4 regions of the Paenibacillus sp. P4_E11 genome follow, and region 2 is predicted to be linked to each of the others. Evidence: riboswitches for the same ligand, from Rfam matches in the RefSeq annotation. Region 2 holds a riboswitch; each other region holds the start of a gene.
The links. A riboswitch is a leader RNA that binds a small molecule or an ion and turns the genes downstream of it on or off. The one in region 2 is predicted to bind cyclic di-AMP.
Positions count from the first base shown of each region.

Region 1: linked by a shared signal. The riboswitch ahead of AC1DWB_RS21935 (hypothetical protein) and the one ahead of AC1DWB_RS25765 (hypothetical protein) in region 2 are both predicted to bind cyclic di-AMP.
Region 3: linked by a shared signal. The riboswitch ahead of AC1DWB_RS09510 (TrkH family potassium uptake protein) and the one ahead of AC1DWB_RS25765 (hypothetical protein) in region 2 are both predicted to bind cyclic di-AMP.
Region 4: linked by a shared signal. The riboswitch ahead of AC1DWB_RS17960 (C40 family peptidase) and the one ahead of AC1DWB_RS25765 (hypothetical protein) in region 2 are both predicted to bind cyclic di-AMP.

Region 1 is NZ_JBFUIX010000064.1:10,646-18,745, forward strand. Features, by position in the region: gene AC1DWB_RS21915 (hypothetical protein) at 1-255, opposite strand, end outside; gene AC1DWB_RS21920 (amidohydrolase family protein) at 405-1,646, shown strand; gene AC1DWB_RS21925 (superoxide dismutase) at 1,711-2,319, opposite strand; gene AC1DWB_RS21930 (histidine kinase) at 2,427-4,835, opposite strand; cyclic di-AMP (ydaO/yuaA leader) riboswitch at 5,187-5,385, shown strand; cyclic di-AMP (ydaO/yuaA leader) riboswitch at 5,483-5,667, shown strand; gene AC1DWB_RS21935 (hypothetical protein) at 5,793-6,194, shown strand; gene AC1DWB_RS21940 (potassium-transporting ATPase subunit F) at 6,331-6,408, shown strand; gene kdpA (potassium-transporting ATPase subunit KdpA) at 6,458-8,100, shown strand, end outside.
Region 2 is NZ_JBFUIX010000092.1:7,784-15,883, forward strand. Features, by position in the region: gene uvrA (excinuclease ABC subunit UvrA) at 1-1,673, shown strand, start outside; gene AC1DWB_RS25765 (hypothetical protein) at 1,747-2,193, opposite strand; cyclic di-AMP (ydaO/yuaA leader) riboswitch at 2,226-2,398, opposite strand; gene AC1DWB_RS25770 (LacI family DNA-binding transcriptional regulator) at 2,660-3,652, shown strand; gene AC1DWB_RS25775 (L-fucose isomerase) at 3,781-5,574, shown strand; gene AC1DWB_RS25780 (TetR/AcrR family transcriptional regulator) at 6,177-6,806, shown strand; gene AC1DWB_RS25785 (alpha/beta fold hydrolase) at 6,827-7,714, shown strand; gene AC1DWB_RS25790 (ester cyclase) at 7,852-8,100, shown strand, end outside.
Region 3 is NZ_JBFUIX010000017.1:53,380-61,479, forward strand. Features, by position in the region: gene AC1DWB_RS09505 (CPBP family intramembrane glutamic endopeptidase) at 1-1,140, opposite strand, end outside; cyclic di-AMP (ydaO/yuaA leader) riboswitch at 1,395-1,543, shown strand; gene AC1DWB_RS09510 (TrkH family potassium uptake protein) at 1,654-2,994, shown strand; gene AC1DWB_RS09515 (potassium channel family protein) at 3,012-3,677, shown strand; gene AC1DWB_RS09520 (cation:proton antiporter) at 3,722-4,963, shown strand; gene AC1DWB_RS09525 (acetylxylan esterase) at 5,069-6,013, shown strand; gene AC1DWB_RS09530 (LysR substrate-binding domain-containing protein) at 6,004-6,906, opposite strand; gene AC1DWB_RS09535 (succinate dehydrogenase cytochrome b558 subunit) at 7,237-7,905, shown strand; gene sdhA (succinate dehydrogenase flavoprotein subunit) at 7,922-8,100, shown strand, end outside.
Region 4 is NZ_JBFUIX010000046.1:17,819-25,918, reverse strand. Features, by position in the region: gene AC1DWB_RS17980 (transglycosylase domain-containing protein) at 316-2,436, shown strand; gene AC1DWB_RS17975 (YwhD family protein) at 3,213-3,758, opposite strand; gene AC1DWB_RS17970 (M1 family metallopeptidase) at 3,875-5,866, shown strand; gene AC1DWB_RS17965 (hypothetical protein) at 5,894-6,712, shown strand; cyclic di-AMP (ydaO/yuaA leader) riboswitch at 6,845-6,980, shown strand; gene AC1DWB_RS17960 (C40 family peptidase) at 6,985-7,461, shown strand; gene AC1DWB_RS17955 (LysR family transcriptional regulator) at 7,551-8,100, opposite strand, start outside.

The DNA.
Region 1 (8,100 bases), on a different contig from region 2:
CGCCACGGCTCCGAGCGAAACGCCTCCTAACGCGACAGCTCCTGCTGACAACAGACCGACGGAGACGGCTCCACCGGACACCAATCCGATCGCGACATCTCCGAATGCGATGAGGCCTATTGCCACTTTGGGTTTCTTCCAATTGAGCCCGCCATTAGTCTTGATGCTGACAACCGGAAACCCTGTCCGAGGCCATTGATAGTCGATTTCCTGCTTGTCTTGAAAATACCGAATGAAGGAATGGTACCAGTTCATGAGCAATCCCGTCCTTTGAGAAGAAGTTCCTAATCGGAATTATATCATTCGTACGGTTCATTCTGATCAGTCTTGAGGCAACCTTCGACTCGGTCTGGAGACGGATTAATGCTAGTTTGTACTATTCTGATTTGCTTTTTTAACTTATCATGACTGCAGGCAGACTATTCGATGCACTATCGGCAGAACGGATTCCTCTGCTTATCGATGGCGGGGAAGCTACTCTCGGCCAACTGGCAAATGTACTACGGGAGCATCCAGAGCTAACGGTGCTGCTGCAAGGGTTGAGCTGGAGTCAAGAGCGGCGATTGTTCCCGATTATGGATGAGTTCGAGAAGTTATGTATTGAATTCTCGGCGTTGCAGAGCAATGCCATCATCGAAACCGCCTATGATAGATACGGAGCGTCACGCTTGTTCTTCGGCAGTGGGATGCCGCGCAAAAGTCCAGGTGCAGCCAGGGCGTTAATAGATTACGCTCAAATTCCGGAAGAAGCAAAGCAACGGATTGCTGGCGGCAATCTGGCTGCGCTGCTAGGTATCACCCCTCCAGTAGCTCGAGTTCCTGATCAGGATGAGATTACGGCACAGGCGTCACGCGGATTGCCGATTGAAATTACGGTCTATGACTCCCATACGCATCTAATAGAGGATGGGGGAGGGACAGGGAGCGGCTATCCCATGCTTCGCGGTGATATTGATGCTATGATCAGCCTTTATCGGCAGCTAGGGATTAGAAGAATGTCAATCGCACCTTGGGCTGGAATTAACGGCGGTGATTCGGAAGCGGGGAACGAGATAGCTGTACAAGCCATTAGCAAGTACCCGGATGAAGTAGAAGGATATGCCGTTATTGATCCTAACTATGTAACGGATGTCGAGTCTGAGGCGCGGAAGTGGCATCTGGAAAAGAAATTTAAAGGAATGAAGCCCTATTATTACTTATCTCATATTCCCTATACGGATCCGATCTATGAGGCTTGGTGGAAGTTGGGGAATGAGCTAAGCCTGTATGCGCTTGTCGACCCAGCCGGGCAGAGTGACAGTGTGTATGTATCACAGATTGAAGAGTTGGCAAGTCGTTATCCGAATGTGGCGATATTCATGGATCATGGAGCCAGAACTTTCGAAATAGCTGTATTGTACGCCAAGACAGCTAAGGCGTTTCCGAATGTGTATCTCCAGCTAACCTATACAACGGTAACATTGGGTGCCATTGAGTACTTGGTTCGTGAGGCAGGGGCAGACAAGGTTCTGTTCGGTACCGACTCCCCAATGAGAGACCCTCGTCCCCAGGTAGGCTGGCTAGCTTACGCCAACTTGTCACTCGAAGAGAAGGTGTTGGTTTTTGGAGGGAATATGAAGCGAATCTGGGAACGTTGTCAAGTCTAGACCTATCTGTGAAAAAAACCGCCCAGCACCTATATGGCACTGGACGGTCTTCTTATAGTTAAGATTACTTAGCTGCAGCGTAACGCTTAGCTACTTCGTCCCAGTTCACTACGTTCCAGAAAGCGGCGATGTAGTCAGGGCGTTTGTTTTGGTATTTCAGGTAGTAGGCGTGCTCCCATACGTCCATGCCGAGGATTGGCGTAGCACCTTCCATGACAGGGCTGTCTTGGTTAGGCGTGCTGCTGACGGACAGTTTGCCGTCCTTCACGCTCAACCATGCCCAACCGCTACCGAAACGAGTTGTGCCGGCTTTGGCGAAATCTTCCTTGAACTTGTCGAAGCCGCCCAGTTCGCTGTTGATTGCGTCAGCCAATGCACCAGTAGGTTGTCCGCCGCCATTAGGACCGATTACTTCCCAGAACAGGGAGTGGTTCGCGTGTCCTCCACCGTTGTTGCGAACAGCTGCGCGAATGTTCTCAGGTACGCTGTTCAGATCCGCGATCAGGTCGTTAATGCTCTTAGCTTGAAGATCGGGATGAGCTTCCAGAGCTGCGTTCAAGTTCGTTACATAAGCATTGTGGTGACGATCGTGGTGAATCATCATTGTTTGCTCGTCGATATGGGGCTCCAGTGCGTTGTTCGCGTAAGGAAGTGCTGGTAATTGATGGGCCATGGTAAATACCTCCTAAATGATATGTATAGTGCACTTATTTATTATCCCCTATTCGAGGTCATAAATCAACATCTGCAACACTTATGTTTGTAAAGTATCGGTTAACCTTATTCCGGCTCCAGCTTGACCAACGGATCATAATCGGCTACGACGAGCATGTCGATATGTCGAGCCGTCCGGAGCAGACGCTGCACGATGGAGGGTGGGTTCAGGGTATACCAATGTGAACGTGGAGGCTGGCCCAGAATGAGCTGGGTTACTTGGAATTGGGCGGTGTGCTGCAGAATAACCTCGGCAATCTCCTTACGATGCTTGCCCTCAAGCAACAGGAAGATTCCGCCCAGCCGTTCGGTCAAGCTTCGTACAGCGGCAAGCTTCTTCTCCTGCTCATCGCTCTGTGCCCGTTCGTCATCTACGAAAGCAACGTACCAGGCGGCTTTCAGTCTGTGAGCGATCCGGAATCCCCGACGAATTAGCCGTTCCGCGTGTGGCGTCAGATTGACGCAGACGAAGATGACTTCCTTTCTTCGCCACGGCCCACGTAACGCTTGCTGTGATATGCTTCGGGCGCCGCGGACGGCGGCTGAAGTCAACTTCGAAGGCCAGATGTCGCTATGCGGAGTCGTGGTGCGCTGCCACGCTTCCAGCCGTTCATCCACGTCATCGGCAATTTCCCGCAGGGCTAATTCGCGCAGCGCAATCAGGTTGCCGGTCTTGAAGAATGCCTCTAAGGCTTGGTCGACCTTGTTCATGGCGTATATTTTCCCGTCCCGCATTCGTTGCCGGAGCGATTGGGGGGTCACATCGATCAGCTCGACCTCGTCGGCCATCCTTAGAATGTAATCAGGCACGGTCTCCCGGACACGAACACCGGTTAATTGCTCTACCGCATCGTTCAGGCTTTCGAGGTGCTGCACATTGACGGTGGAGATGACCGAGATACCAGCGTCCAGAATGCGAATGACATCGTCATACCTTTTTTTAGTATGGCTGCCAGGTACATTTGTATGCGCGAGTTCGTCAATCAGGACGACTTCGGGATTACGGGTGATGATCGCATCCGCATCCATCTCCTCCAGCTGCACATTCTGATAGCTCACTTTCCGTCGCGGGACGAGAGGAAGCTCCCCGATCTGCGCTGTCGTTTCATCACGTCCGTGGGTTTCCAACAAGCCGATCACCACATCGATTCCTTTACCCAGAAGCGAATTACCCTCACGTAACATCGCGTACGTTTTACCGACTCCCGGCGCGGCTCCGATCAACACCTTCAACCGTCCGCGAATGATCTTCTCGATCTTCTGCTCCACTTCGGCCGTGGACAGTCTACGGAATAACCCAGTTTCCTTGGGTTGAACGGTCTTTGCTGGAATGATCTGTTCGCCTTCTCTTGCGGCACGATCTGCCATTAGGAAGATGTCGATGTTACGAGTTTTGTTCAACATTTTACTGACGATCGAACCTTGCCACAGCTCCTGCCAACGGGATTGTCTCGAATGTCCCAGGACGATGCGCGTAACATGACGTTCCAAGGCGTATCGCACCAGCACCGAAGGCAGCTTGCGTCTGGATGGGAGCGGCAGCTCCTCGAACTGGGCATGAACTTTCTCCACCAGCTTCAGCATGGACCGCTTGAATGCAGCCGATTCTTTGGAAAGTTCACGCTGCGGATGGACGAACGTGACGGCTAACAAATCCGCATTCAATCTTCTCGCGACTTGCTGCCCGCGCCGAATGTAAAGCGAACCGTTCCAATGATACTGTACGGACACCAGGATGCGTTCTGTCGCCCCGGATGGACCGACCAGTCCCATCTCCTCACGGTGCTTCTCCAGTGTCCCGTTCACATCTTCCGCGACTAGACGCAGTGCCAGCTCACGCAACACAGCTAGATTACCTCTCTTGAATAAAGCAGCGTTGTGGCTGCCCGATAAGTGTCCTTCCTCCATGCGCTTCAATAAAGTTTCGGGTGAGACGTCGATGAGACGTACTTCATCCGCCAATTCCAGCGTATCCGCCGGGACCGTGTGCTCCGCTTCGACCCCAGTCCAATCGCGGGCGAGGGAGTGAATCCCCTCTAGCTCATATACATTAATAGTCGTGATGACGCTAATCCCATGGCTGAGCAGATACTGAATATCCTCCAGCCGAGTGGCGAACCGCGCACCTTCACGGTTGCAATGCGCCAGATTATCGACGAGCACAGCTTCCGGATTCCGCTCCAGTAAGCCCTTCAGATTCAAATCCTTGCGTTCGATGCTCCCATCCATCCAGTGAATGCTCGGAACCCGTTCCAGATCAGCCAGCTGTTCCACCGTTTCCGGACGCCTCAAAGTCGACACCGCGCAGATGACCACGTCGATGCCTTCCTTCTTCAATTGCTGGCCCTCCCGGAGCATGTGATACGTCTTGCCGGACCCGCTGACGGCGCCGATAATAATTTTCAACCGTCCCTGGTGCAGCTTGGAGATAGTGTGAAGAATTTCTTCCGGCGATTTCCGCTTGAAAGTATCCATGAAGGATCAGTCACTTCCTATTGAATTGGAAATAATATGAATCTTACCTTGTGAAGAAGCTAAAGTAAAATAGCATGGCGATCCCTGCAACAGCTATTTCCGTGAATATGGCTAATGAAAACGGCATCATTGAATCCAAGCTTCAATTATTGGGGTCCCAGCTAGCGCTTGCTATGTATTTCATGAAAACTGAGTAAATCGCAGATATAGAGAGTATTGTAGAGGGATTTGGATGTTTGTTGCCGATTTACCATGTATGAAAGTCTGGAATGGCTATATTCAAAAGTCGGTCGTTCTTTACAGCTGTCTCCGTCAAGCGTATGATTCATCTCATGATTCATGCAAAGTTTTCATTTGCAAACGCTGAGTTTCTTGCCTAGCGCAGGAAAACGGGGGAACCAAACAGCGATGCGAGGTCGGTGTGAGAGCCGATTGAGCATAGCTAGGGGTGAATCCCGGGACAGGAGACCATGGAATCCTGAACCGGGTAGGGCGACTCTCACCGTCCGAATCCGTCAGCTAACCTCGTAAGCGTCAGGAGAGAGGATGATGAAGCTTGTGATCGGTTAACACGACCACAGGGCTTACGCCTCTGTGGTCTTTTGCTATGCCTATTGTTGAAAGATGAAGCATGCTTGTTGCAAGAACAAGCATGATCGCTGAGTCCTTGAATGGAAAAGGAACGGGGGAACCAACGGGAAACCACGCAGCCGTATGATGGTGTGCAAGTTTCCATGGGGTGAATCCTGGGTGTGGATCTACACACTCGGGTAGGGCGACTCTCACGCCCGAATCCGTCAGCTAACCTCGTAAGCGTATCGAGAGAGGCAACGATTGTCGTGGATATAGGCACGGTGTGTTTGACTGTGTCTGTAGGAAGCCGCGGGAAGAGTGCATCTCTTCATGCAGGCTTCTTTTTTGTTGCTCTCTTCGCTCGAATTATTAGGAGGAGAATGGATGATGGAGTCGTGTACAGAGCGAATATTGGTGTCCGCCCCGAACAAAACCGGAGAAGCGTTCATCCGTGAACTGATTCGCAGGGGTATTCCATTTGCAGCGCTGGTGAATAACCGAACGGAAATGGATCGATTGAAAGAGATTGGGGTAAGAGACTGGATCGTACTGGATACAGTGGATCAGACAACATGGATGATCCCGGAGTATGGGATAGGGAAAGTGTTTTTATTCGAAACAAGCCAGACGTTGTGCTGCCGCTACATCCAGATATGCCGGACTTGGACGGTGAAGCCGATCTACGTTATCACTCACTCCAATGCACCGCGCTTGATCTACAAAGGGCTGGGAGCCGCTTACGTCATTCATACGCATAGTTATGAGGTCAATTTTCTAATGGATTAACAATGACTACGAGGATGGGGGTTGTTCGCATGATGGACTTCTACATGATAGTGCTGCTTGCAGGTTGCTTTGTGCTATTCGCTGCATTTGTGTATGGCTGTGGACGAGTGGTGGAACAGTCGGGAGGCGAGCGGGAATGATCGTTATCGGCCTATTTACGGTAATGGTGTTCGTGTACTTGACTTACGCTTTGATCAATCCGGAAAAATTTTAGAGGAATCGTCAGCAAGTAGGGGCAGGTTCCTGGGAGGAGTTTCGTTGCAATGGGTATCGTACAAATCTGTATTGTAATTGTGTTGCTGGTGCTGCTTGTTAAGCCGCTAGGCACTTATTTGTATCATGTATTCTCTAATGAAGCTAATCGCATGGATAGATGGTTTACCTGGGTGGAGAAGCCGATCTATAAGCTGATTGGCTTGCGGGAACGCAAAGGAATGACTTGGAAAACGTACGCAATCAGCTTTATAGGAACGAATATCGTGCTTGTAGCGATCAGTTACTTGATTCTCCGGCTGCAAAATCATCTGCCCATGAATCCTAACTCGATAGACGCGATGGAACAAACATTGACGTTCAACACGGTAATCAGCTTCATCACGAACACGAACCTTCAGCACTATAGCGGTGAAACGGGTTTGTCGTATTTCTCGCAAATGGCTGTCATTACGATGATGATGTTCACATCAGCGGCGACTGGCTTGTGCGTAGCCATTGCCTTCGTAAGAGGGATTACGAGCAAAGGAACGACGATTGGCAACTTTTTCGAAGATTTCGTGAAGGCGCATGTACGGGTGTTCCTCCCGATGGCGTTTGTCGTCACCTTACTGTTAGTCGCCCTGCAGGTGCCGCAGACGTTGAAGCCAACATTGACGGCCACTACAATCGAGGGCGTGGAGCAGCAAATTGCTATCGGGCCTGTAGCCTCACTTGAGTCGATTAAGCATCTTGGGACGAACGGGGGCGGATTTTTCGGTGTCAACTCATCTCATCCGTTCGAGAACCCGAATCCGATAACGAACGTCATTGAGATTCTATCTATGTGGTGCATGGCCGCAGCGCTGCCATATACGTTCGGTTTGTTCGCTAAGAACCGCAAGATGGGCTGGGTTATTTTCTCGGCGATGATGATTCTATTCATTGGGTTCTTGTCTCTCGTATACGTCTCGGAATCGGCTGGTAACCCAGTAATGAACCGACTGGGTATTGACGCTTCGCAAGGCAGTATGGAAGGCAAGGAAGTGCGTTTCGGCATCGCCCAATCCGCCCTCTTCACCACGGTTACTACGGCGGCGACTACTGGCTCAGTCAACAACATGCATGATACGCTCACACCACTTGGGGGGATAACTCCGCTTGCTCTTATGATGCTGAACTGTGTGTTCGGCGGTAAGGGCGTAGGACTCGTCAACATGCTCATGTACGCCATCCTCGCTGTGTTCCTTGCAGGATTGATGGTAGGACGTACGCCAGAGTTTCTCGGCCGCAAGATCGAAGCGCGGGAGATGAAGCTGATCGCCATCGCCATTCTCGCACATCCGTTCATTATATTGGCATCTACAGCGCTTGCGTTGGTTACGGATGTCGGGCAGGCGGGTATTACGAATCCTTCGTTCCATGGCATATCCCAAGTGTTATATGAGTACACGTCGTCGGCCGCGAATAACGGATCAGGCTTCGAGGGCTTGGCAGACAATACACCCTTCTGGAACATCTCGACGGGTCTTGTGATGCTGTTCGGCCGCTACATCTCGATGATCGCCATGCTGGCTTTGTGCGGCTCCATGCTGCGCAAGCAGTGGGTTCCCGAGACGATCGGGACGTTCCGTACCGACAACCGCTTATTCGTAGGCATCCTGGTCGGAACCGTCCTGATTATCGGAGCGTTGACGTTCTTGCCTGGTATAGT
Region 2 (8,100 bases):
TATGGAGACGTTACAAGGAGAAAGCCGGCGAATCCGGTGAATCGGCACTGTTCCAGGAACAGACTTGCGCTGTCTGCCAGGGAGCCCGTCTGAAGGAAGCGATCCGTCAAGTTACAGTCGGCGGCGCGTCGATCTCCGATATTTCCGGGTGGGCGCTGCAGAATGCGCTGTTCTGGCTGGAGCAGCTGATGGGCGAGCTACAGCTAGAAGAGCGGGAGCAGGTAGAAACCCTGCTGCACGATCTAACGCTCCGCACGAAACGAATCGTCGATGTCGGGCTCGGGTACTTGACGCTTAGCCGCCAATCGATCACGCTGTCCGGCGGGGAAGCACAGCGATTGCGGCTCGCTTCTATTATTGGATCGGGCCTGACCGGGGTGCTGTATATTCTCGACGAGCCGACCATGGGCCTCCATGCCCGCGATACGGCGGGTCTGATTCAGGTGCTGCAGCAGCTTCGCGATCTGGGGAATACGGTGCTCGTGATCGAGCATGATGTCGAGATGATGCGCGCGGCGGACCATGTCATCGATATGGGACCCGGGGCAGGCAGCTTCGGCGGAAGGATTGTGGGCGAAGGTACACTGATGGAATTGATGGAGAACCCGGAGTCGGTCACGGGCACATTCCTGCGCGACGAGGAAGCTCGACAATCGGGCTTGAAGACGACTCGGACGAGACGGCCTGGGAACGGGCAGTTCCTGCAAGTCCGCGATGCCTTCGAGCGGAATCTGCAGCATATCGACGTAGCGTTCCCGCTCGGGTGCCTGGTCGCCCTCACCGGCGTCTCCGGCTCCGGCAAGTCGACACTGCTGTTCGATCTCGTGGCTGCCGGGGGCAGCGACGAGCAGCAACGCCACGGCTGCGCCAGCATTACCGGCTACGGTGCCATTGACAACATCGTGACGGTCGACCAGTCACCGATCGGTCGGATGAGCCGGTCCAACGTGGCGACGTACACGGACGTATTCACCGCCGTTCGCAATCTGTATGCCGGCTTGCCGGAGGCGAAGCAGGCCGGGCTCACGGCGAAGCATTTCTCGTTCAACACGCCGGGTGGGCGATGCGAGCATTGCCAAGGACTCGGCGTCGTGCCGATGGATATGTTCTTCCTACCTGGCCTTGAGGTACGTTGTCCGGTATGCCGCGGCAAGCGATTCCAGGAGGAAGTGCTGCGTATCACGTACAATGGACTGTCGGTCTCCGACCTGCTCGATCTGACCGTCCAGGAGAGTCTGCCGCTCTTGCAAGGTCAGATTAAGATGGACGCCCAGATCGCTTTGCTGAACGAAGTCGGGCTTGGCTATCTCCATTGGGGCCAATCGATCGTCACCTTGTCCGGGGGAGAGGGGCAGCGGATTCGGCTGGCCAAGGAGCTGAGCGGCAAGACGAAGCGCCACATGCTGTACTTGCTGGACGAACCCTCGACCGGACTGCATCCGCGGGATACCGCACAGCTGCTCATTCTGCTGAACCGGCTGGTGGACGCCGGCAATACGGTCATCGTCGTGGAGCACAACCTCGATGTCATCCGCGAATGTGATTGGGTGATCGACATCGGGCCCGAAGGGGGAGATCGAGGGGGCGAATTGATGGCGACCGGCACACCGGAGCATGTGGCAGCGGTCGAGGTCTCTCACACCGGACGCTACCTGCGAGAAGCGCTCAGGTAGGTTATCTATTGAACTAGGAAGCCCTCACATCCGAAGTATCCGGTGTGAGGGCTTTATCGATTCTATCGAATGATTAGAAGGAGAAATACGAGAGCGATTGCTGCAGCAATTCATTCTCTTCCATCTGGAAGGGCTCGTTCATAAGAGGGTATTCGATATTATCGGCCAGATCGCTTAGTGCCGCAGCAGCTAGATCTCCTCTTACTTCGCCCCAGCATAGTCTGTTACTCTGAATATATAGGAATGCGTCGGGGATAGAGAGACCTTTCAGTGACATGAAGATAGACGCCCACTTCACAAGATCGATCGGATGTTCTCCGTGAGGCAGGGTGAACGTTCCCCATCCCACTGCACCCTGACTAGTCATTTTCATCAAACCGGTGTAACAGTCTTTGTCGACTCCAAGAGTCGACCCATCCGTCCGATCAGGATCGAACAGGAACAGCTTCATAGAGCCGATCTGGTAGAGAGACGAGATAGAGTGACTTAAGTCGGGTAAGGTTTCGATTGTTTTTATCATAGGTGGGCTCCTTTACGATGCATAAGGAGGAGCTAGGCTCTCTCAAGGCGCTTACGAAGTTAGCTATCGGATTCGGGCTTGAGAGAGCCCTACCTTGGCGTATGCCTTGGATTCACCCCATGGAACGTCATTCTGTCAGACATGTAAGACAGAACATTCCGGTGGTTCCCCCGTTTCCTGGATAGGAATTCAGCGATTGACTTCTTATGTAGTTGTTGCTCCAAATGATACGACGATTAGGCAACCTTGTAAACCCGGGAGCAGCGTGAGATAAGAGGATATTTAGCCTTTATAGCAAATGAAAACGGATACAACCGAACAAGTCTTTTATTTTCTAGTCTTTTGCTTCCAGAAGCTGTGCCTTGCTCATTCGATACTTTTACGATTGAAAGGTTCTTTAGATTGTGATAATTTAGATGTGTAAACGTTTAACTAAAGGTTAAGCAGAAGGAGGCGTTCAGTCCAGGTGCGCAAGCTAACAATTAAAGATGTCGCCAAGAGCGCCGGAGTATCGACTGCTACCGTATCAAGAGTGCTGAGTGGAACAGGGTATGTGAGCGATGAAGTCCGTCAGCAAGTGTTAAGCACCGTTCAGAGCTTGAACTACCAGCCGAATGCGATTGCACGTAGTCTGAAGCAAGACCGATCTCGCAGTATCGGTATGATCCTGCCGGATATGACGAATCCGTACTTCATGGCCATTGCCAACACGCTGCAACGCAGACTGATCTCCGCTGGCTACCGCGTCCTGTTCATGGATTCGGATGAGAGTCCGCAGAAGGAGCGTGAGGCGCTTGATGTGCTGCGCAGCAACCGGGTCGACGGGATTGTATTAGCCGGAACTGGCGACAACAAGGAGCAACTTCGACACGTGCTGGGCGCTGATATTCCACTCGTGCTTGTGGACCGAAGTATTGCAGGCGTTGGGACGGATCTGGTGATGGAGGACAATCGGACGCCGGCTGGCGAGGCGATCACTTACTTGTTAGCGCAAGGCCATGCACGCATTGGCATCGTTAATGGACCAGCCACGATCAGTACGGCGAACGAACGATACGAAGGGGTTGTCGAAGCGTATAAGGAAGCTGGTGTTCCGATATCCTCCGAGTCCGTGTATCAGGGGGATTTCACCCGAGCTTCCGGCAAGCAGGCGATCCACTGGTTCATGGCACAGAGCGAGCCGCCGACAGCGATATTTTCCACCAACAATGAGATGACGTTCGGGCTGTATCTGGGCATGAAGGAGCTCGGGATGGAGACGGACAGTATCGAAGTCGTGTCGTTCGGCGAACTTGACTTTGCTTCATTGTTCCGGCATCGTCTGTCAGTCATTATTCAGAATCCTGATATGATCGGCGAGGCGGCAGCTGAGATGCTGTTGGAGCGATTGTCCAATGAGACGAAGATGAGGGAAAATCGGATTTTCGTCCCGCAATTCAAGGCCAGGCAGGAGAGTTAAGCTTGGCCGAATTTCTTTGATTTATATGTAAACGTTAACACATTTGAAAGTGCTTTCAGAACCGCGATATAGAAAATAGCTTGATGTAACCAAGGTGGAACCAACATATTCTAAGGAGGCTTTATACGATGACTACTTCTTATCCGAACAGATTGAATGGCTCAATGCCCAAGATTGGGATTCGTCCGACAGTAGACGGGCGACGAGGCGGGATTCGCGAGTCGCTAGAGCAAGTCACCATGGATATGGCACAGGCGGTGGCCCAGCTATTGACTACTGAGCTTCGCCATTCGAATGGACTTCAAGTCGAGTGCGTCCTTGCGGATACGTGCATAGGAGGAGTAGCTGAGGCGGCTCAAGCTGCAGAGAAGTTCGCCCGAGAAGGCGTTGGCGCGACGATCACCGTAACGCCTTCCTGGTGTTACCCGCTGGAGACGATGGATACCGACCCGACGATGCCGAAGGCAATCTGGGGCTTCAACGGCACGGATCGTCCAGGTGCGGTATACCTCGCTGCGGTGCTCGCAGCCCATAATCAGAAGGGGCTTCCAGCGTTCAGTATTTACGGTCAAGATGTTCAAGACTTCGAAGATGCGGCCAACATTCCGACAGACGTCCGGGAGAAGCTGCTTCGCTTCGCCAAGTCTGCGCTTGCCGTTGCCACGATGCGGGGCAAGTCGTATTTGTCGATGGGCGCCGTCTCGATGGGCATCGCGGGCTGTATTGCCGATGAAGCCTTCTTCCACAAATACTTAGGCATGCGAAATGAATATGTCGATATGACGGAGTTCGTCCGCCGGATGGATCGGGGCATATATGACCACGATGAATATGAACGAGCGCTGGCATGGACGAAGCAGAATTGCAAGGAGGGCGCCGATGTGAATCCGCCAGCCCTGCAGCGTACGAAGGAGCAGAAGGAAGGCGACTGGGAGACCGTCGTGAAGATGGCGCTCATCGCGCGCGATCTGATGGTTGGCAATCCGGCGCTGGGCGAGCTCGGCTACGGCGAAGAAGCGTTCGGGCACAACGCCATTGCGGCGGGCTTTCAGGGGCAGCGGGCCTGGACCGACCATTTCCCGAATGGCGATTACATGGAAGCGATCCTCACGAGCTCGTTCGATTGGAACGGTATTCGGGAACCGTTCGTGCTGGCTACGGAGAATGACACGCTCAATGCGGTGACGATGCTATTCGGGCATCTGCTCACGAATGCGGCGCAAATCTTCGCCGATGTGCGTACGTACTGGAGCTCGGATGCAGTCAAGCGAGTAACGGGGCATACACTTGACGGAGTCGCCCAGCATGGTGTGATTCACCTGATCAACTCTGGTCCGGCTGCTCTTGACGGAACCGGTCAAATGATAATTGACGGCCAACCGGCGATGAAGCCGTTCTGGGACATTACGGAGGCGGACGTACAGCAATGCCTGGATGCGACCCAGTGGTGCCCGGCTGTGGACTTCTTCCGCGGCGGCGGGTTCTCGACCGACTTCACGACACGTGAAGGTATGCCGGTGACGATGGCGCGCATTAACTTGATCGACGGGCTCGGGCCGGTGCTGCAGCTGGCGGAAGGCTATACCGTCGAACTGCCGGACGACGTGCACGACAAGCTCGATGCCCGTACGAACCCGACTTGGCCGACAACTTGGTTCGTGCCGAATATAACGGGCGAAGGGGCGTTCACAGACGTTTATACTGTCATGAACAATTGGGGCTCGAACCATAGCGCGGTCAGTTACGGACATGTCGGCGGTGACTTGATTACCCTCGCCTCGATGCTGCGTATCCCCGTGAGCATGCACAATGTCTCCGCAGAACGAGTATTCCGGCCTAGCATGTGGTCGGCGTTCGGAGTTATGGAGCCGGTCGGCGCAGATTATCGAGCTTGTGCTACCCTAGGGCCTTTGTACAAATAATGTATGATACGAGAATAGCGTCACTGGCACAGTTTGTATGTCTCGGCGACCCTTTTTTTCAAGAGGAAGAAGTCCAGTGGCGACGAAGTGACCAAGAAGGCACAGGACTGGTATTCGAAGATTAAGAAATAAATGTTAACGGCCGATGAACAGGCCATCCGGGATCTGCCCTCTACATGCATCAACTGCGTGGGGGGCGGATCTTTTCTTATAATATAAAGGTGGTACTAGGCAGAAGGCGATTGTTGTGGAGCTCATTCGCAAGAATACTGCAAAAGTACAGGATTTTTGATCTGTTTACATCCGAAAGTGGACAGGGAGGGGGAGAAAATCATGCACATTTGCAACATTTCGGAATTCGAAAGAGACCACATTAACGCCGTGAAGGAAAGAAGAACATCGGAAAGCCGGATGAGGGGAAAACCTCACGTTTGGTTTGATTAAGGGGGGGGGGGCGGGCCTTGGTCCTTGCGTTCAGTTGGCATGCGGGTGGGCAGTCGGCTTACTTTTCAGTGGCCTCGCCACTGGCCGGGTTTTTCATAGGAGAGGGAATATGTTACAATTGGTAAATGAACGTTCATTCACCGATAAAGGAGTTATGTATGAGTATACAAAGTAAACTGCTGGAGCAGAAGTTCAGCGAAGGCTTCGAACGATTAGCTCCAGATCCGGCAATCCGTCAAATCATCCTGCATGCGATAGAGGTGTTCTCTAAGAAAGGTTTTGTTGGTGCCAAGATCAAAGATATTGCCGCCAGTGCAGGCTTCAGTCAAGGTTACGTGTATACGTACTTCAAGTCCAAGGATGAGATTTTTACCAAGATCGTTGAGCTAGCAGCAGAAGGGGCGGGTCAATCGGTACAAGATGCATCCGAGCTGGAGGGAACCCCTTTTGAGAGGATCAGTTGGTTAACGGAAGCGTTGTTATCCCCAGATAGCATCTCCATGCAACACTGGCAATTAATCCTACTGCAAACCGCGACTTCTGAAGCAGTGCCAGAGGAAGCCAAACGAATATCGATAGAAAAGATGAGGAAACCTTTCGAATACTTCATTCCTATGATTATGGAGGGGCAGCAGGCTTCCGAGATTGTGGAGGGGGATCCGATGATGCTGGCGGTCACCTACTTTTCCTTCATACAAGGCTTGGGCATAACTAGAGTTCAGACTACGAGCCTGACGCCCTTTCCATCCATAGAGGTCATTCTCCGATTTTTGAAAAAGAGCCATTAACATGAAAGAAGGAGACTGCCATGATGAAAATATTCAAGAGTGAAGCTGGGAGAGATCAGGTGTTACGTTCCTATAATCATCTTCTTGAGCAATGGTCCACGGACATTCAGGAGTTGAATCTTGCAACTAAATACGGTATCACACATTGTATTGTAGCTGGTCGTCAGACGAACCCGCCGTTACTGCTCTTTCATGGGGTTGGGGATAATTCTGCCGTTATGTGGATGTTGAATATCCAAGAGTTGTCGAAGCATTTCTACTGCATTGCCGTTGATACAATCGGGGGACCTGGGAAAAGTGTGCCTAACGAGCAGTATAACAAGAAGATGTTCGACCAGGTGGAGTGGATCAATCAGATCGCGGACCATATGAAGATGGACAATTTCAACATAGCGGGCGTATCCAATGGGGCTTATATGGCGTTTAATTATGCAACCAGACAACCTGGGAGAGTTCGTAGAGTGGTTTGTATGGAAGGCGGAATGGTCACGACACCCGTCAAAACGATGGTGAATACCTTGCTGATGATGTTCCCGGAACTATTAATCCCAACCCGCAATAATCTGATTAACATCTTGAAAAAGCTAAGCTCGCCCAACTCCCGTGTCTTCGAACAATATCCCGAATTGGCGGATCACCTCGTCCTTGTGATGAAAAACCATAATCAGCAGGCGATGTTCGTCCATAAGCTTCAGAAGTATGATCGAGAGACAACGGTCGCGATAAGAGACAAGCTTTATTTCCTTATGGGCGATTACAAGTTGAATCACAAGAAGGATATGCTACGTGTGTTAGACGCCGGAGGCTTCCGGTACAAAGTCATTCCCGACGCCGGGCATGGAATTAATCATGAGCAGCCTGAGGTTATACATCATGAGATCATACGCTTCCTTGTGGGGGAAGTGTAGTAGGGAGAAACTGCGGAGGGGGGCGGGTCTTTTTTTATTAGTGTTAAATAGTCAATTAACTTGACTAAATTACGCAGGCTACACTATAATGAAAACAAGTCAATTAACTTGACTAAATTGGAACGGAGGGCGAAACGATGAGCACTGAAGAGAATATTAGAATTGTACGCGCCTTTATTAACGATTTCTGGAATGAAAGTAACACCAGCTGTACGGACCAATATATGACGGCAGACTATGTAGATCACGCTTACGTCCCGAATAATGTGGATGGGTTGAGAAATATGGCGCTCCTCCTTCAATCCGCGTTTCCTGATCAAGTCTCCTCAGAGGAGAGTATTCTTGCACAAGGAGATCGTGTTGTTGTGAGATTGAGAATGACCGGG
Region 3 (8,100 bases), on a different contig from region 2:
GAAGCCAGCCTGCGCGATCCAGAGCATTACCCCTTGTAAGCCTAGCATGAATATACCCAGTCCATACCCCCTCCCCATAGCCTGGAGGGTCTCACGGCCGAAGGAGGAATCGCTCCACTTCGGCCATTTGGACGTTCCTTGTATTCGCCACAATGTACCTCCCGCGGCTAAGGACAGATAGGTGGCAATCCCTAGGGCAAGCGCGAATAGGCTGGAAACGATGATAAGCAGGATAGCCGTGGCGTGGCCCATGAATGGATCTTCGCTTTCCGAATAGCCCATAGCTTGGAGGGCAGGCAGCTGATTCCAGTTGTTGAACAAGTATAAGGCCACGAAAGCGAATACGAGCAGCAGCCCTTGGCCGAAGGCCGTCTTCTTGCGGTATCGAATGGCATAGAAAATGGCGGCTAGCGCCATGATTCCAGTCAATATCAGGCTCCACCGTGACATATTGCCAGATGCACTATCCTGCTCATCCAGCCATGCCGCATACGAGGAAGGAACTTGAAAGGCCGCATGGTAGGCGGTCACTTCGGTTCCTCGTACTTCAACCTCGACCACGAGATGGGCTTCTCCGATTTTCTCTTCCGGATACGAGAATTTGAACCGATTCGGATGTTTGGAATCCGGGCCGACGACCGAATACGGCTTCCCCAGCTTTTGCGTATTCGCTAAGTACGTTTCGGCGATGCGCTGTCCTTCTTCCTTGGAAGGTGCCGGTTCTTTATGATTCACACGCCATCCCAGCACGTTCCCCTGAACCATGTCCAAGTCCAGTAAGTAGGCCGTTCCGAAGCTATTCTTCAACTCCACTTGCCAATATTCCACCGGATAAGTCTGTATGTATCGATGCGCGTAATCCGTAACGAGCTTATTTTTGAGTAAATACCCGCTAACCAATGGATCAGACTGAAAGGATACGGGATTATGGCTGAGCGAACCTGTCATCCCCTTTTGCTGCTTGACCCAAGACTCGGCGGCTTCAATCACCGCTTGCTTGCTTATTACTTTGTCTGCTTCGGCGGATAATCTGGAGCCATCGCGATCGCTGCTGGAAGCCCCCCAGTTCGACAATACAAATAATAGGATGCCAATCACAGCTAACGTGAACCATCTGAAACGCAACAGGTAGGGACGCATGGGCATTCACCTTTCTCTTTTTGCTACTCGTAGGGATATTTTTCAAGTTATCATAGATGGGGATGAAAACCAACTTCTTTAGGCGGGTAGATCAGTTCTGGCTAAAATCGAAGTAACCGCTCAATAGTTCAGGCTAACCCATGAAAACTAGGGCCTAGCTGCGCCAATTTGTCAGTGTTAACGCTTTCTAAGCCGTATTTCAGCTAAAAATGACTTTGTACAAACGAATCCAACAGGCTTATAATACGAATCAATTGAACAAAAAGCCGAATTTCCAAGCGAAAACGGGGGAACCATTAAGTAGGGGTGAATTTTGCCAGCCGTGTAAGTGAAACGGAAGGTGAATAGGGTGGCCTGCCATCCGAATCCGTCAGCTAACTTCGTAGGCTATGACAGGGAACCAGACCTTTAAGGGCGTTGGGATTCCAGTGCCTTTTTTCTGTTGCCCACATAATGGAACGTTCGCATTCGAAGACCCATAATAACGTTAAATTAACGATGAGGTGACATGGTTTGAGTGTGGCCAAGAAGTTTTACCAACTGACTCCTCCGCAAATATTGGCGCTCGGTTTCGGATTTATCATACTGTTGGGTGGTGTGTTATTGTCGCTACCCATCTCCTCCAAGAGCGGCCTGGGGCTTGATTTCATCGATGCCTTATTCACCTCAACTTCGGCTACATGTGTTACAGGGCTTGTTGTTGCAGACACGGGAACTTATTTTAGCGTATTCGGCCAAGTTGTCATTATGCTCCTCATTCAAGTTGGGGGACTTGGCTTCATGACAATGTCTACGCTGTTCGCGATAGTGCTGCGGAAGCGGATATCCTTGAAGGAACGGCTCATCTTGCAAGAGGCTATGAACCAGGGAAGCATGGAAGGCATCGTGCGTCTGATCCGCAAAGTTATTATATACTCCGTCTCAATTGAGCTGACTGCGGCTCTTATTTATACGATTCGTTGGTCATTTGATATGAGCATCGGTAAGGCGGCCTACTTCGGGGCGTTTCATGCTGTTGCGATGTTTAACAATGCGGGCTTCGACCTGTTCGGAGGCTTCCGCAGCCTGACGATGTATGTGGACGATCCGGTCGTGAACCTCGTGACGATATTGCTCATTATTCTAGGTGGGATTGGCTTCATTGTTTTGTCAGACTTGATCGATTATCGGAAAATGCGTAAGCTGTCGCTTCATTCCAAGGTTGTATTGAGCGCCACTTCCGTGTTAATAGTTCTTGGAACCGTGGTCGTCTACGTCTTCGAGTATTCGAATCCGATGACACTTGGGCCTTTGAACTGGATGGGGAAAATATGGGGAGCCTTGTTCCAATCGGTCACTCCACGTACGGCTGGTGCAAATACGGTTGATATCGGTGCTATGCGGCAGGCCACCCAGTTCTTCATCATTATTCTGATGTTTATCGGGGCCTCTCCAGGTTCGACTGGTGGAGGGATCAAGACGACGACCTTTACAACCCTGATTGGTGCTGTGATTGCCATGATTCGCGGTAAGGAAGACATTGTGCTGTTCCATAACCGTCTGGCCAAGGATCGGATTTATAAAGCGATCACGCTTACGATTATCGCTCTATTCCTGGTCGTACTCGTCTCGATGATACTGTCCACGACCGAGGATCACAGCTTCCTTATGATCTTGTTCGAAGTTACATCGGCGTTCGGTACGGTAGGGTTGACGATGGGATTGACGTCTGATCTGACCACATTCGGTAAAATTGTCATCATGCTCACGATGTTCGCAGGCAGGTTAGGACCTCTGACACTGGCTTATGCATTGGGACCTAAGGCAGAAAAGGAACTATATAGACATCCGGAAGGAAAAATCATAATCGGTTAGGGGATAATAGAACCATCATGAAAATGAAGCAATTTGCCATTATCGGTCTTGGAAGATTCGGCTCCGCTCTGGGCGCTGAGCTTATCCAGCAAGGACTGGAAGTCATGGGGATCGACAAGGATGAAGAAGTCGTAGACGATATGGCCGACAAGCTGACGCATGTCATCGCTGCTGACTGCACGGACGAGGAGACGCTCAAGGCGATTGGCATCCGTAATTTCGATTGTGTAATTGTGGCGATCGGCGACGATATTCAATCGAGTATCTTAACTACTCTGCTGCTGAAAGACCTGGGCGTGAAGATGGTCGTAGCGAAAGCACTGTCCGAGCTGCACGGGAAAGTGTTGGAGCGTATCGGTGTAGACCGCGTCATCTTCCCGGAACGGGAGATGGGCATTCGAGTTGCCCACCAGCTTACTTCGCCTAACCTGCTCGATTATATCGAGCTGTCGAAGGAATATTCGATTGCCGAGCTGTCTGTACCCAAGTGTATGGATGGCCGCTCCTTGAAAGACTTGGATCCACGGGCGAGACACGGGTGCAGCGTAGTGGCGATCAACAAGAAGAGCGGTGTAGTTATCGCTCCCAGTGCTGACGACGTCCTGGCTGAGAAGGACGTTATGGTCATCATTGGGACGAATAAGCAGATCGAACATTTCGAGCAGGAACTGGTCAACAGGTAATAGTTAGATCGTACTTTAGATTGCTGGATTGCGGAGGATTGTAAGTGGAGCAGGAAACGGGTATCGTTATTCAACATGTGTTGCTGCTACTTGTACTCATATTCGGTATTGGAATGGTCTCAGGTCGGATTGCCGTGGCATTGCGTATTCCTGATGTGGCGATGTTTCTCGTTGCGGGAATCGTGGTGGGTCAGGGCTTACACTGGGTCAATGAACCTTCGACCTCGTTCACGAATCAGTTCATCCTAACGGTAGGCTCTGTGCTTATCCTCTTCGACGGAGGGCGGAATATTCGCTTGTCTGGGTTGAAGAAGGTTTGGCTGACGCTTACGCTGCTCAGCGTCCCGGGTGTGCTTATCACCGCCGGTCTCGTTGGGCTGACAGCCCATTACGCGCTCGGGATCCCGATGCCTTATGCGCTTCTGCTAGGTGCGATTATCAGTTCGACGGACCCGGCCACGATAATCCCGGTGTTCCGGCAAGTGAAGATTCGCAAGAAGATTCGTGAAACGGTGGAGAGTGAGTCGGCGTTCAACGATGCGACAGGCTCGATTCTTACTTTCTCAATCATAGCCTATATCATGGGGACGGAGCATGTATCGCTGGGCGGAGCGGCGCTGAATTTCGCCGTATCGGCGATAGGGGGCATATTGGTTGGTTGTGTACTAGCGCTGATTGTATCTTTCCTAGTGGCGCATTTCCGACTAGGTTACTTTCGGGATTATACGACGATTGCTATGATCGGCACGGCAATTACCGCTTATTTGATCGGCGATGTCCTTCATGTGAGCGGGTTCATGGCGACCTTCTCGGCGGGTCTCATCTGGGGGAATAGCTCGATCTTCGGCCTACGGATGGAGGACAAGCAGCATGAGATGGCTCACTTCACCGATAACATCACGATCATTATGCGGATGTTGATCTTTATCCTGCTGGGCAGTCAAGTGGACTTCGCGCACGTGTACGAGTATTTGTGGCCGAGTCTTGGGGTCATGTTCGTGTTCATGTTCATTGCGCGGCCTATTACTGTGTTCGTGTGCGCCCTGCCGGATCGCCGGGCATCCTGGACGTGGCGGGAACTACTCTTCATGTGCTGGGTGCGGGAGACCGGCGTCATTCCTGCGGCGTTATCCGGGATGGTGGCCGGGCTAGGCCTTGCCCATACGGATGCGATCGCGTCCGTCACCTTCCTTGCGATTCTGCTAACGATCTTACTCCAGGCGAGCACGACCGCGTATGTGGGGCGCAAGCTTGGGCTTGAGGAGATGCCTAAGTTGGGACGATAAGTGGGTGTGTGGTTGCTGTGGTTGATGTGGTTGCGAAAAAATACGCTACAAGTTCCTCCCATACATCTGAGGAATGGTAAGGCGGTCAGTAGAGGAGATTAGTAGATGAAGGAAGCGTGCGAGAAGGATGAAATTCAGAACGCAATGAAAGCGTATCCGAATGAGACAGAGCTTGAAGCTTGGGTGCAATCAATCTGGGAGCTGGCAGATGCATCACCTTGTGAGGTGGAGCTAGTCGCGGCTGAAGCAGGGAAGTCGATCCTGGGAGTTCACCACTACCGGCACGAATTTCATTACGTCAAGCTAACACCTGCGGGAATGGAGCCGTTCTATGCGTACTGGCAGCCTTGCTCGACGCAACAGGCACCGTTGTTGGTTCACGTACCTGGCTATAGTGCTGAGATAAGCATGCATCCGGAATTCGTCTCCCAAGGGTTCCATGTATTGCATATATCGCCTCTTGGCTACGGGACGCCATGGGGGTTCGACGAGTCGAAGCGACGAGACGGGGATTGGCCTGTGCTGCGCGATACGGTGACGAGCCGGGCACAGGGCGGCTACAGACTGTGGCTGACCCACTGTGTGATGGCGGTTCGTTGGGCGCAGAGCTTGGAGGTCGCCGCGACAGATCGCCTCTCCTTCTTCGGCACGAGCCAGGGTGGCGGCGGTGCGCTGCTGCTCGGCTCGGTATTCCGCGGTCGCGGGGTGCGCTGTGTGGCCGCCGACCTGCCGTTCCTCACGAATTACCCGCTAGCTGGCAATCACGGCTCTTACTGGCGTGTCGCACAAGCATTGCAGGAAATAGACGTAATGGAAGATGGCTGGAAGGCACTTGGCTATATCGACACGATGTCGCATGCGTCGAGGCTTGACATCCCGGTCATGTTGACTGCAGGCGGGAACGATTCGGCTTGCCCGCCAGATACAATAGAAGCGTTGTACCGGCAACTGCCAGGAACACGCTCGTATACCCTGCTGAAGGACGGCGTCCATCGTTATTCGAAGGAATTCATCGCACTAGCCTCGGCCTGGTTCAGACTTTACGCGTGAGGAGGCGAGGCGTAATGTCGTTTCGCTTTCTCGATCCACAACAGGGTGGAGGCGTTAAGGGCGGAAGTATCGCCGAAGATTAGCGAAGTTGTGCGAACGGTGTCCCTGAGCTCGGTCACATCGCGAAACTGCAGACCGTTGTTGTCAAGCAGCGTCTGGCGGAGATACGACTTGGGCAGTAGTGTTGCTGCGTTGACTGTAGAGACTAGACGCAAGATCGCCTCGAACGAATCGATCTCCATCTTCACATCCAGAGAGATGGAGTAGCGGAGGAACAGCTCGTCCATCAAGATCCGGTACCAAGTCCCCTTGGAGAATAAGATCATAGGTAATTGCTGCAAGTCGCCGATCTCGATCGTCTTCCGCTTGCTCCAGGGATGACCGGAAGGAAGCACGAGGCAGAGATGATCGTCGAACAGCGGCACACAGTTGAGCTCCGAATGGTCGATACGGGAAGCGACGAGCCCCAGATCGACCTTCTTGTCTTTGACCATCGATACGATCTCATGTGTCTTGCCTGTCAGAGCCTTAATGTCCGTATCGGGATAATCCTTCGTATATAAGGCGATCAGATCAGGTAGCGTCGATTGAAGCGTCGTAAGACTGGCCCCGATCTTGATGCTGCTCTTGCCGGGAGAGTGATATTCAGCAATCGTATGCAGCAGCTTCTCACGCAATCGGCGCATGTCGATCGCGGTTTCGTAGCAAATATGCCCAATTCGCGTCAGTTCAAGCCGCTTGCCTCTTCGTTCGAACAACAGAACCCCGAGTTCTTCCTCCAGCTGGCCGATCTTCCTCGAGAGCGCGGGCTGTGATATATTCAGACTTTGCGCCGCTTTGTTCAAGCTCTTATGTTCGACAATAGTGGCGAATACGTCCAGGTTATTAAGCATGGGTAAACCTTCCTTCTTTTTCACCTATATGCAGAATAGTTATAAAAAATTATCCGATAATAGCATTTCCCTTATAAGGGTAATGGGAGTAACATGAAGTTGTCAAATAAAATTCACAAAGATTGGTTAAAGCTTGCATGATCAGTGGAAAATAGTGAGGTGTGGTCATTGGATTGTCGACTCATGTCGATAAAGTGACATTTTGTTGACGCTTGTCGTGAGCAAGAGTAAAATGGAAGATGTTTGTTTGAGGACTGCCTTGAGTAGGCGGTGTAACGGTTACCTAATTGGAACACGTTATTTATTTTATGAGGGGGGAACTCTTTAACCATGTCTGGAAATTCGTATCTGTACCGCAAGCTCCATTCCTTACTGGGCGTCATACCGGTCGGCCTCTTCTTGATTCAGCATATGCTGTCGAACTATGAGGCATTCCGCGGAGGAGCCGAAGGTCATCAAACTTTCATCGACAGGGTGCACTGGCTGAATAGTCTGCCGCTTACGCTGATCCTGGAGGTCGTGGGGATCTATCTGCCGATTCTGTACCATGGCGTCTACGGGCTCTACGTAGCGTTCCAATCGAACAGCAACGTGAACCGTTACGGCTATTTCCGCAACATGCTGTTCACATTTCAACGTGTGACGGGCGTTATTACGCTGATCTTCATCGTATGGCACGTGTTCGAGACGCGGATTCAAGTCGCCCTTGGCCACACAACGCATGAAGAGCTGGGTGTGCTGATGCACGATATTTTCACGAATCCAGTGACGTTTACCTTGTACTTGATCGGGATTCTCAGCGCGGTGTTCCACTTCAGCAATGGTATGTGGTCATTCCTGGTCAGCTGGGGGATTACGGTTGGACCGAGATCTCAACGTGTTTCCACATTCATCTGGTTGGGTGTCTTTGTCGCGATGTCCATTATGTTCATTCTGACGATGGCCGCATTCACAGACCCGCAGTTCCAGGACACAAGCGTATTGGACTTGAATAAATAAGGAGAGTGAACTTTCAATGGCTAAATCAAAAGTGATTGTAGTAGGTGGAGGATTGGCCGGGCTGATGGCGACGATAAAAGCTGCTGAAGCCGGGGTTCACGTCGACCTCTTTTCCTTAGTACCTGTAAAGCGTTCCCACTCCGTATGCGCACAAGGCGGCATTAACGGAGCCGTGAACACGAAGGGCGAAGGCGA
Region 4 (8,100 bases), on a different contig from region 2:
TTCCTTCTTTCTCACAATATTCGCTTGGAAGACGCTTCTGCTTACAAAGGCCTCCCTTATTGTACCACAAGGCACAAATTGTATTATATAAAATCGATGTAAAAATGCAATCCCCATCCCACACCGCCACACTTCTGTCGCACTCCATAAACAAAAAATACATTCCCGACTCCTGAACATCAGTTTCTACCTAGCAGATATAGCTAAGAAGCGCGGTCCGACGTATACCATAGTCCTCCTTCGGCTACCCTGCTAATGAGAGTAACCATGAGTAACCTCTTGGGAGATAAGTAGAGACGAAAGGGAGTATCAGGCATGCCGAGGGACGATCGAACAACCAGTAAAGCCACTTCTGAACCGGAGTCTGTCTCAAGGGCGGATTCCAGATCGAATAGATCGCGCATGCGTACCAAGAAACCCCGCAGACTGTTGCGCAAATTGTTCACTCTAATGTTCTCATTCAGCCTACTCTGCACCATCGGACTGGTCGGTCTACTGTTCTACTTGCGCTCACAGGCACTGCCTGTCAGCACGACGCTGCAAAACTTACAGCTCTACGACATTCGCGGAGAAGCACTCGTCTCTTCCGCTCCTGGCCAGAACCGGGAGTTCGTCCCTTTGTCGAAGATCTCCCCCGCTCTCATCCAAGCTACGCTATCTATTGAGGATGAACGATTCTACGATCACTACGGACTTGATTTCAGAGGGATTGCCCGAGCTACAGTAATCAACCTCGAACATTTGGAGAAGGTGCAGGGCGCCAGCACGCTTACCCAGCAACTGGCACGCAACCTGTATTTGTCTCACGATCGCACGTGGAGTCGCAAGATTAAGGAAGCGTTGTATGCCACCCAGCTGGAGATGAAGTTCAGCAAGGATCAAATTCTCGAGCAATATTTGAACCAGATCTATTACGGCCATTCCGCCTACGGCATTCAAGCGGCAGCCAAGATGTATTTTCATAAAGACGCGAGCGACCTGACCTTGGCGGAGAGTGCATTGCTAGCCGGCATCCCGAAAGGACCTGCCTATTATTCGCCTTATTTCGACCCTGACAGTGCCAAGCAGCGGCAAGAGCTTATTCTGGATACGATGGTGAAGAACGGCCATCTCACCGAGTTTGAAGCCCGTAATGCGAAGCAAGAGAAGCTCGCCTATCAGCCACGGGAGAACAAGACACCCACGAATGCTGCTCCTTACTTTCAGGACTATATTCGGTCGATTGCCACGGAGAAGCTTGGCATAAGTGAGCAAGAGTTTGACGAGGGTGGATTTCGTTTCTACACCACAATCGATCTCAAGGCGCAGCAAGTGGCTGAAGACATCGTATCGAAGCATATGGAGGGCAACGATGAGCTGCAGAGCGCCTTGGTCGCCATCGATCCGAGAACCGGCTACATCAAAGCGATGGTTGGCGGCAAGTCGTACAATGCCAATCAGTTCAATCGGGCCGTCTCCAGCAGTCGGCAACCAGGCTCGGCCTTCAAGCCATTCGTCTACTTGACCGCCTTGCAGCAATCCGGCTTCACACCAGTCACACGATTCAAGAGCGAACCGACGGTCTTCACGTATGATGAGGGGCGCAAGGCGTACACGCCGAGCAATTTCGCCAACAAATATCCGAATGCGGAGATCGATTTGCGCGAAGCGATTGCGAAATCGGACAACATCTTCGCTGTACAATCAATTATGCAGGTGGGGGTTGACAAAGTCATCCAAATGGCTCGTAAGTTAGGCGTCACTAGCCCGCTCGAACCGCTTCCGTCGCTTGCCCTGGGTACATTCCCGGTAAGTCCATTGGAGATGGCCTCTGCCTTCGGCACATTGGCTAACATGGGCAGCCGGATCGAGCCGACCGCGATTATCCGGATCGAAACGCCGAACGGCAGAGTGTTGTATGAGGCCAAGCCGAAGAAAGAACAAGTCGCCGATCCGGCGTCCACGTACGTGCTGACGAATCTGATGAAGAGCGTGTTCGCCGAAGGCGGGACAGCCAGTCGAGTCGCCTCGACGTTGAAGCGGCCGGTCGCCGGTAAGACTGGTACAACCAACACCGACTCGTGGATGGTCGGCTTCACACCGGAGCTGGCTACGGCGGTGTGGGTTGGCTATGATCGCGATAAGACGATCAATGCGATCGACTCTTATCAGGCTGCCCCGATCTTCGCGGAGTTCACGGAGCAAGTGCTGGAGCCGATTCCGCCCAAGCTGTTCCCGATGCCCGACAATGTGGTGAGTGTCTACATCGACACAATCACCGGCAAGCTGGCGACGAACGGTTGCACCACCAACACACGCATGGAATCGTTCGTGAAAGGCACGGAACCGACGGAATCGTGCTCGGGTCAACAGGTCGAGCCAGACAGTGCTGCGCAGCCGGGCAAGAAAGATTCGAAGTCTTGGTGGAATGATTTCAAGCGCTGGTGGAATGATTAAGTCCCTCACAAAGTAAAGAGGATGAAAGCTCCACAAGGAGCGACCTCGTGCCGAGTTAGACGGGTTTTCCGTCTAAAAGCGCCGCGGGGAGCGACCTCCAGCGGAGTTAGACGGATTTTCCGTCTAAAAGCTCCACAGGGAGCGACCTCCAGCGGAGTTAGACGGGTTTTCCGTCTAAAAACTCCACAGAGAGCGACCTCCAGCGGAGTTAGACGGGTTTTCCGTCTAAAAGCTCCACAGGGAGCGACCTCCAGCGGAGTTAGACGGGTTTTCCGTCTAAAAGCTCCACAGGGAGCGGTCTCCAGCGGAGTTAGACGGGTTTTCCGTCTAAAAGCTCCACAGGGAGCGGCCTCAGCGGAGTTAGACAATAGATACGCAAAGAGGAAGACGCGAATACGCGTCTTCCTCTTTGCTGTCCTAGCATATCGTGCGAAGATATACTCCACCTAGTTTACTCGAGAAGGTGGTTTCGTTTCAACGCATGACACATAATCGCCACATATTTATTACCCCAAAAAGTGACGTATTGCTATCGTAGCGTATTCCGATTACTTTTCGGGGACCCCGGATTTAATACCCACAAAGTGAAGATAGCCTTCGATGCTTACTCCTATTACTTTGTGGGGGCCCCGGACTTATTACCCCAAAAAGTGACGTATTGCTATCGTAGCGTATTCCGATTACTTTTCGGGGACCTCGGATTTACAACCCCACAAAGTGAAGATGGCCTTCGAAACCTGCTCCTATTACTTTGCGGGGGGCCCCGGTCCCAGTTTCTAGGCAAGCGCTACTTTCAACTGTTCGCCGGTACGCTCCCACCATTCCGTATTGTGCTCAATCAGCACTCGCTTCAAGGCAGCTTTCTCCGTCTCGTTCAAGCCCTCTGTGATTACGCGGCGCTTCATCGCATAGTCCATCTTGTTCACATGATCGGCTAATATCTTCCACCCGCGCCGCGCCTCCGTATCCACAAGCATCTCACAAGCCGTCAATCCCGCATAGAACGGCCCATCATCGTCACGTCCCACATACACCCATACGATCCAGCATTTGCGACCGTTCGGCACATCCTCCTTGTTCATGCTGAACTTGACGCCCTTCTCCACCTTGCTCTTGGCATGGATGGCGCCCAGATCGATATACGCCTCATCCCCATCGATAATGATGCTGGACAAGTTATTCAGATCAATCGTGCCCGCTCCGAACCCACGGTGCTCCTTAGTGCTGACTACGTTCAGCGAAAGCTTCTTCTTCTCTTTCACTGGCTCCTGCTCTTGCCCTTGAGCCTTTTCCGGCACTGTATTTGAATCACGATCGTCCATTTCGGCACCATCCTATCAGTCGTTTCTGGAATTATCATTCTTTTTACTCATTTTAGCTAATATTTGTCCAAATGCAAACATATAGATGGGGTAGAAAGCTTGTCAACGGGGTGAATATGTCAATGTCCAACTACTTCTTACGCCTGTCCAAACATCCGGCGCTCTGGATACTCATTACTGTACTTGCGCTCGGCACCCTGTCAGCGGCCTTCTTGCCGGGTTCCAACTCCTCCGATCGCGCCGCATTACATCAAGAGCCGTCCGCCGGGAATCAGCTCGAACCTCCCGCACCAATCCGTATCGCGCCGAAGGCTCTGAGCGACCGAATTGTCGAGTACCACATGTCCGTCCAACTGGACCCCGACAACAAAACACTACAAGGCGCCCAAGCAATCACTTGGGAGAATCCTGGCAGTAAGCCAGTCAGCGAGCTGTATTTCCACATGTACCCTAATGCGTTCCAGTCCAAACGGACAACCTTCAACAAGGAATCCGGCGGCAAGCTCCGTCAGGATGAGATGACCAAGGATAGCTTCGGCCGAATGGATATTACGTCTATTCGTGCGGAGGACGGGCTCGACTTGTCCTCAACCCTACAGTTCGTTCAGCCCGATGACGGCAACAAGCAGGATCAGACCCTAGTGAAAGTGCGCTTACCCAAGGCGGTAAACCCTGGTGAGCGAACGACGCTTAAGCTGAACTTCTCTGTTCAACTACCGCGTGTATTCGCCCGCATGGGGTATAAGGACGATTTTGTTATGGCAGGGCAGTGGTTTCCTAAGCTTGCCGTGTACGAGCCCAAAGGCACTCGAGGACGTACAGAAGAAGGTTGGAACTTGCATCAGTATCATGGGAACTCGGAGTTCTACGCCGACTTCGGCATCTACAATGTGAGAATTCAAGTCCCGTCCACGTATACAGTGGCCGCGACCGGATTTCCAACCAAGCCCGCTTCAGACGATGGCAAAAAGAAGACCTACTCCTTCTACGCTGACGATGTGCACGATTTCGCTTGGGCCGCTTCACCTGAGTTCGTCTACGCGGAGGAACCTTTCTCCACGCCGAACATCCCTGGCGTAAAGATTAAGCTCTATCTCGATCCGGCGCATAAAGACTTGAAGGATCGCTACTTCTATGCAGCCAAGCGGGCACTAGCCAAGTACAGCGAATGGTATGGCACCTATCCCTATTCCACGCTGTCCATCGTCGTACCCCCTGATGGAGCGAATGGTGCGGGAGGCATGGAATATCCAACGCTCGTCACAGGCTGGGCTGCCTCCGGGAATACGTCCGGGTTCGGTCTGGAACGGGTCATCGTCCACGAGATCGGGCACCAATATTGGTACGGTATGGTAGCGAGCAATGAGTTCGAGGAAGCTTGGCTCGACGAAGGCTTCACTTCGTACGCCGAAGATATGGTCATGGAGAGCGAGTTCGGGGAGAAGCCGAATCTACCCTTGGAATCGAGCTATATGACGACTCCTGCCCCGCTCAAGCAGGACGCCTGGCGATATGAGAACCATAGCCACTATGCGGACAATGTGTATATCCGTGCCAAGCTGGTGCTGAAGGGGATCGAGGATCAGATCGGGAAGAAGCAGATGCAGAAAGTGTTACGCACTTATTTCGAACGATGGAAGTTCCGTCACCCGTCCACCATGGATTTCCAAAAGACGCTTGAAGATGTGACCAGCACGAGCTGGAGCGGCTTCTTCGACCAGTTCGTGTACGGCGGTCTGATGGCCGATTACTCCATCGATCAAGTGCAGTCCAAGAAGGTGAAACGCGACGGCGAGCTTGTGTATGAACACTCCGTTCTGGTACGTAAGCTGGGGGGCTCTTACAAAGACGTTCCGGTGCAGTTCCATTTCTCCGACGGCAGTACGGTGGAACGCGCATGGGCGGGTACCGATTCTCAAGTACTGTTCACTCTCATAAGCAACTTTCCTCTGGAATGGGTCGTTATCGATCCGGCTCACACACTCGTTCTGGAGAACAAGCGTATCAACAACTTCTATCAAACCGAAATCAACGAGAAATGGAAGGTTCGCTGGAACATAGGGCTTGTTAAGCTGATTGAGACTTTTGTGGATGGGATCGCTTGGTAAGCCATGAACGGTAAGGGGGGAATACTTATGCTTCGCTATTTAAATGACGGCTTTCGAACGACCACTTCGCAATATTTTCTACTAATCGTACTGTGGATCTATCAATTCGCTTGGGGACTGCTGCTGCTATCGTTCGTCAAATCCATCGTCGTGCCCTTAATGCATCGATATCCAAGCGGGCACCTATCCAGTTCTGCGACACAGCTATTCTTGACCGAGGGCGAATTCCAACTAACGAAAACCGATATTAGCCACCCTTATATTTGGACCTTATGTGGACTGATCCTGGCGAGGATGATTCTTACACCCATGATTAACGCAGGCATTTTCTACTCTATTCATCATACGCACCTGAATGCTGGCTACCGTTTCTTCAAAGGGGTGAAAGAACTCAGCGGTATGTTCGCGCTCTATTATTTGTTCCAGATCGCCCTGACTGCCGCCCCACTCTATTGGCTCTATCCGATTGCGCAGAAGGCACTGAGCACCCAATCGTCCTACGAATCACTCGCACTCTCTCTGCTGCCTTGGCTAGTCGGGATGTTCGTATACGGTTATCTCATCCATCTGATCTTCCTCTACTTAATGCTTGGCAAGACGATCCAGGCCCCTGCTCTCGAAACGATTGGTGTTTTCATACGCCGTCTGCCTGTAGTCCTGATCATCGCTGGTGTGCTGCTGACACTTTCCGCCGTGCTGACTGCCCTGACCTTATCGGCATCCTTAATGTGGGCTGGCCTCTCTGCCTTGATCCTGCATCAAGTGTTCCACATCCTGAAGATGTTGTTCAAGCTGTGGGCCGTTTCGACGCAATACCACTATTTTACAGAAAATAACGTCACATAGTTCGGTTTTTGACACGATTAGCCCAAAATCCGCTAAGGATTTCGGGCTTTTTTCTTGTTTTCGCATTTTTTTCGCAGAGGAAGGAGGATTTTGCCAGACAAAGGCGAATACATAAACCTGGTATAAAAAAACAATCGATATTTGCCGAATTCCCGATTTCCGGGAAACGGGGGATCCAATCTGGGTGAATTGATCTCGCTTCAAAGTGATCATAGGGAACCTTCAACCGAACCCTCAGCTAACCTCGTAGGCACTGGAAGGAGCTTGTCGTTTTGAAAAAGGTTTTTTTGTTTTTCGCAAGTCTTGTTATTCTACTAAGTTTCCACCTTGGTAGCGCTTCCGCATCAACGGTCCTCGAATCGACGGTGGACGAGCTGGTCGGCACGAAGTATAAGTACGGCGGAGTTTCCCCGGAAACTGGCTTCGATTGCTCCGGCTTCACGATGTTCGTGTTCGCCAAATTCGGTTTCGAGCTGGCACATCAATCCAAAGCCCAGAACAAGGAAGGCTATTGGATTGCGAAAGAGGATCTGAGACAAGGAGACCTCGTGTTCTTCAACACCGATGGCTCCGGCATCTCCCATGTAGGTATCTACTTGGGTAATGACGAGTTCGTACATTCAGCTACGGACAAAGGTATTGTGAAAAACAAGCTCAGCGAGAAATACTACGTCAAGACGTATGTATCCGCTCGGCGGTTCCTCACAGATGACACTTACAACCAGTTAACCGCAGAAGTGAGCAAGTGAACCACCCTTTGATGATCCAAGCTTAACCCCACAACAAGCCCGGTACGACGCGGAACTATCCGCCGTGCCGGGCTTGTATTCATGATCGGCTAGTGCTGGAGCTGCGTTCGCACCCAGGTCTGGAATCCCAGCGTAGCAGGACTCAGCTTCTCTCCCTTTCGCCGACATAGACGAATTGAATTCGTCAGCTTCATCTCAGGGACATGGACTTGCGCCACCGCCCCTTCAGCTAAGGCCATCTTCACCTCTAGGGCGGAGACGAACATGGCTCCATAACCTGCAGCTACCGCACGAATAATCTCATACAGCCCATTGAATGTCAGGCCGATCTTCAGCGTAAGCCCCTGCTCCCGGCACAATCCCTCCAGCATATCGCGGGCTGAGCTCCCTACCTCACGGACGATGAACGGTTGTTGCAGCATCGTACCCAGCGTCACGCTCTGGTCGGCCAGCGGATGGTCTCGAGGCACAACGAAGATCATCTCGTCGTCCAACAACAGCTCACTCTCCAGCTCTTGCGGTATCCCCCCTCCTCCACCTATAAAAGCTAACTCCGCCTTGTACGTGAGCAACTGCCGAATGGCCTCCTGACTGTTGCAAGAGTTCACCAGGATATCCAGATCAGGATTGCGCAATTTG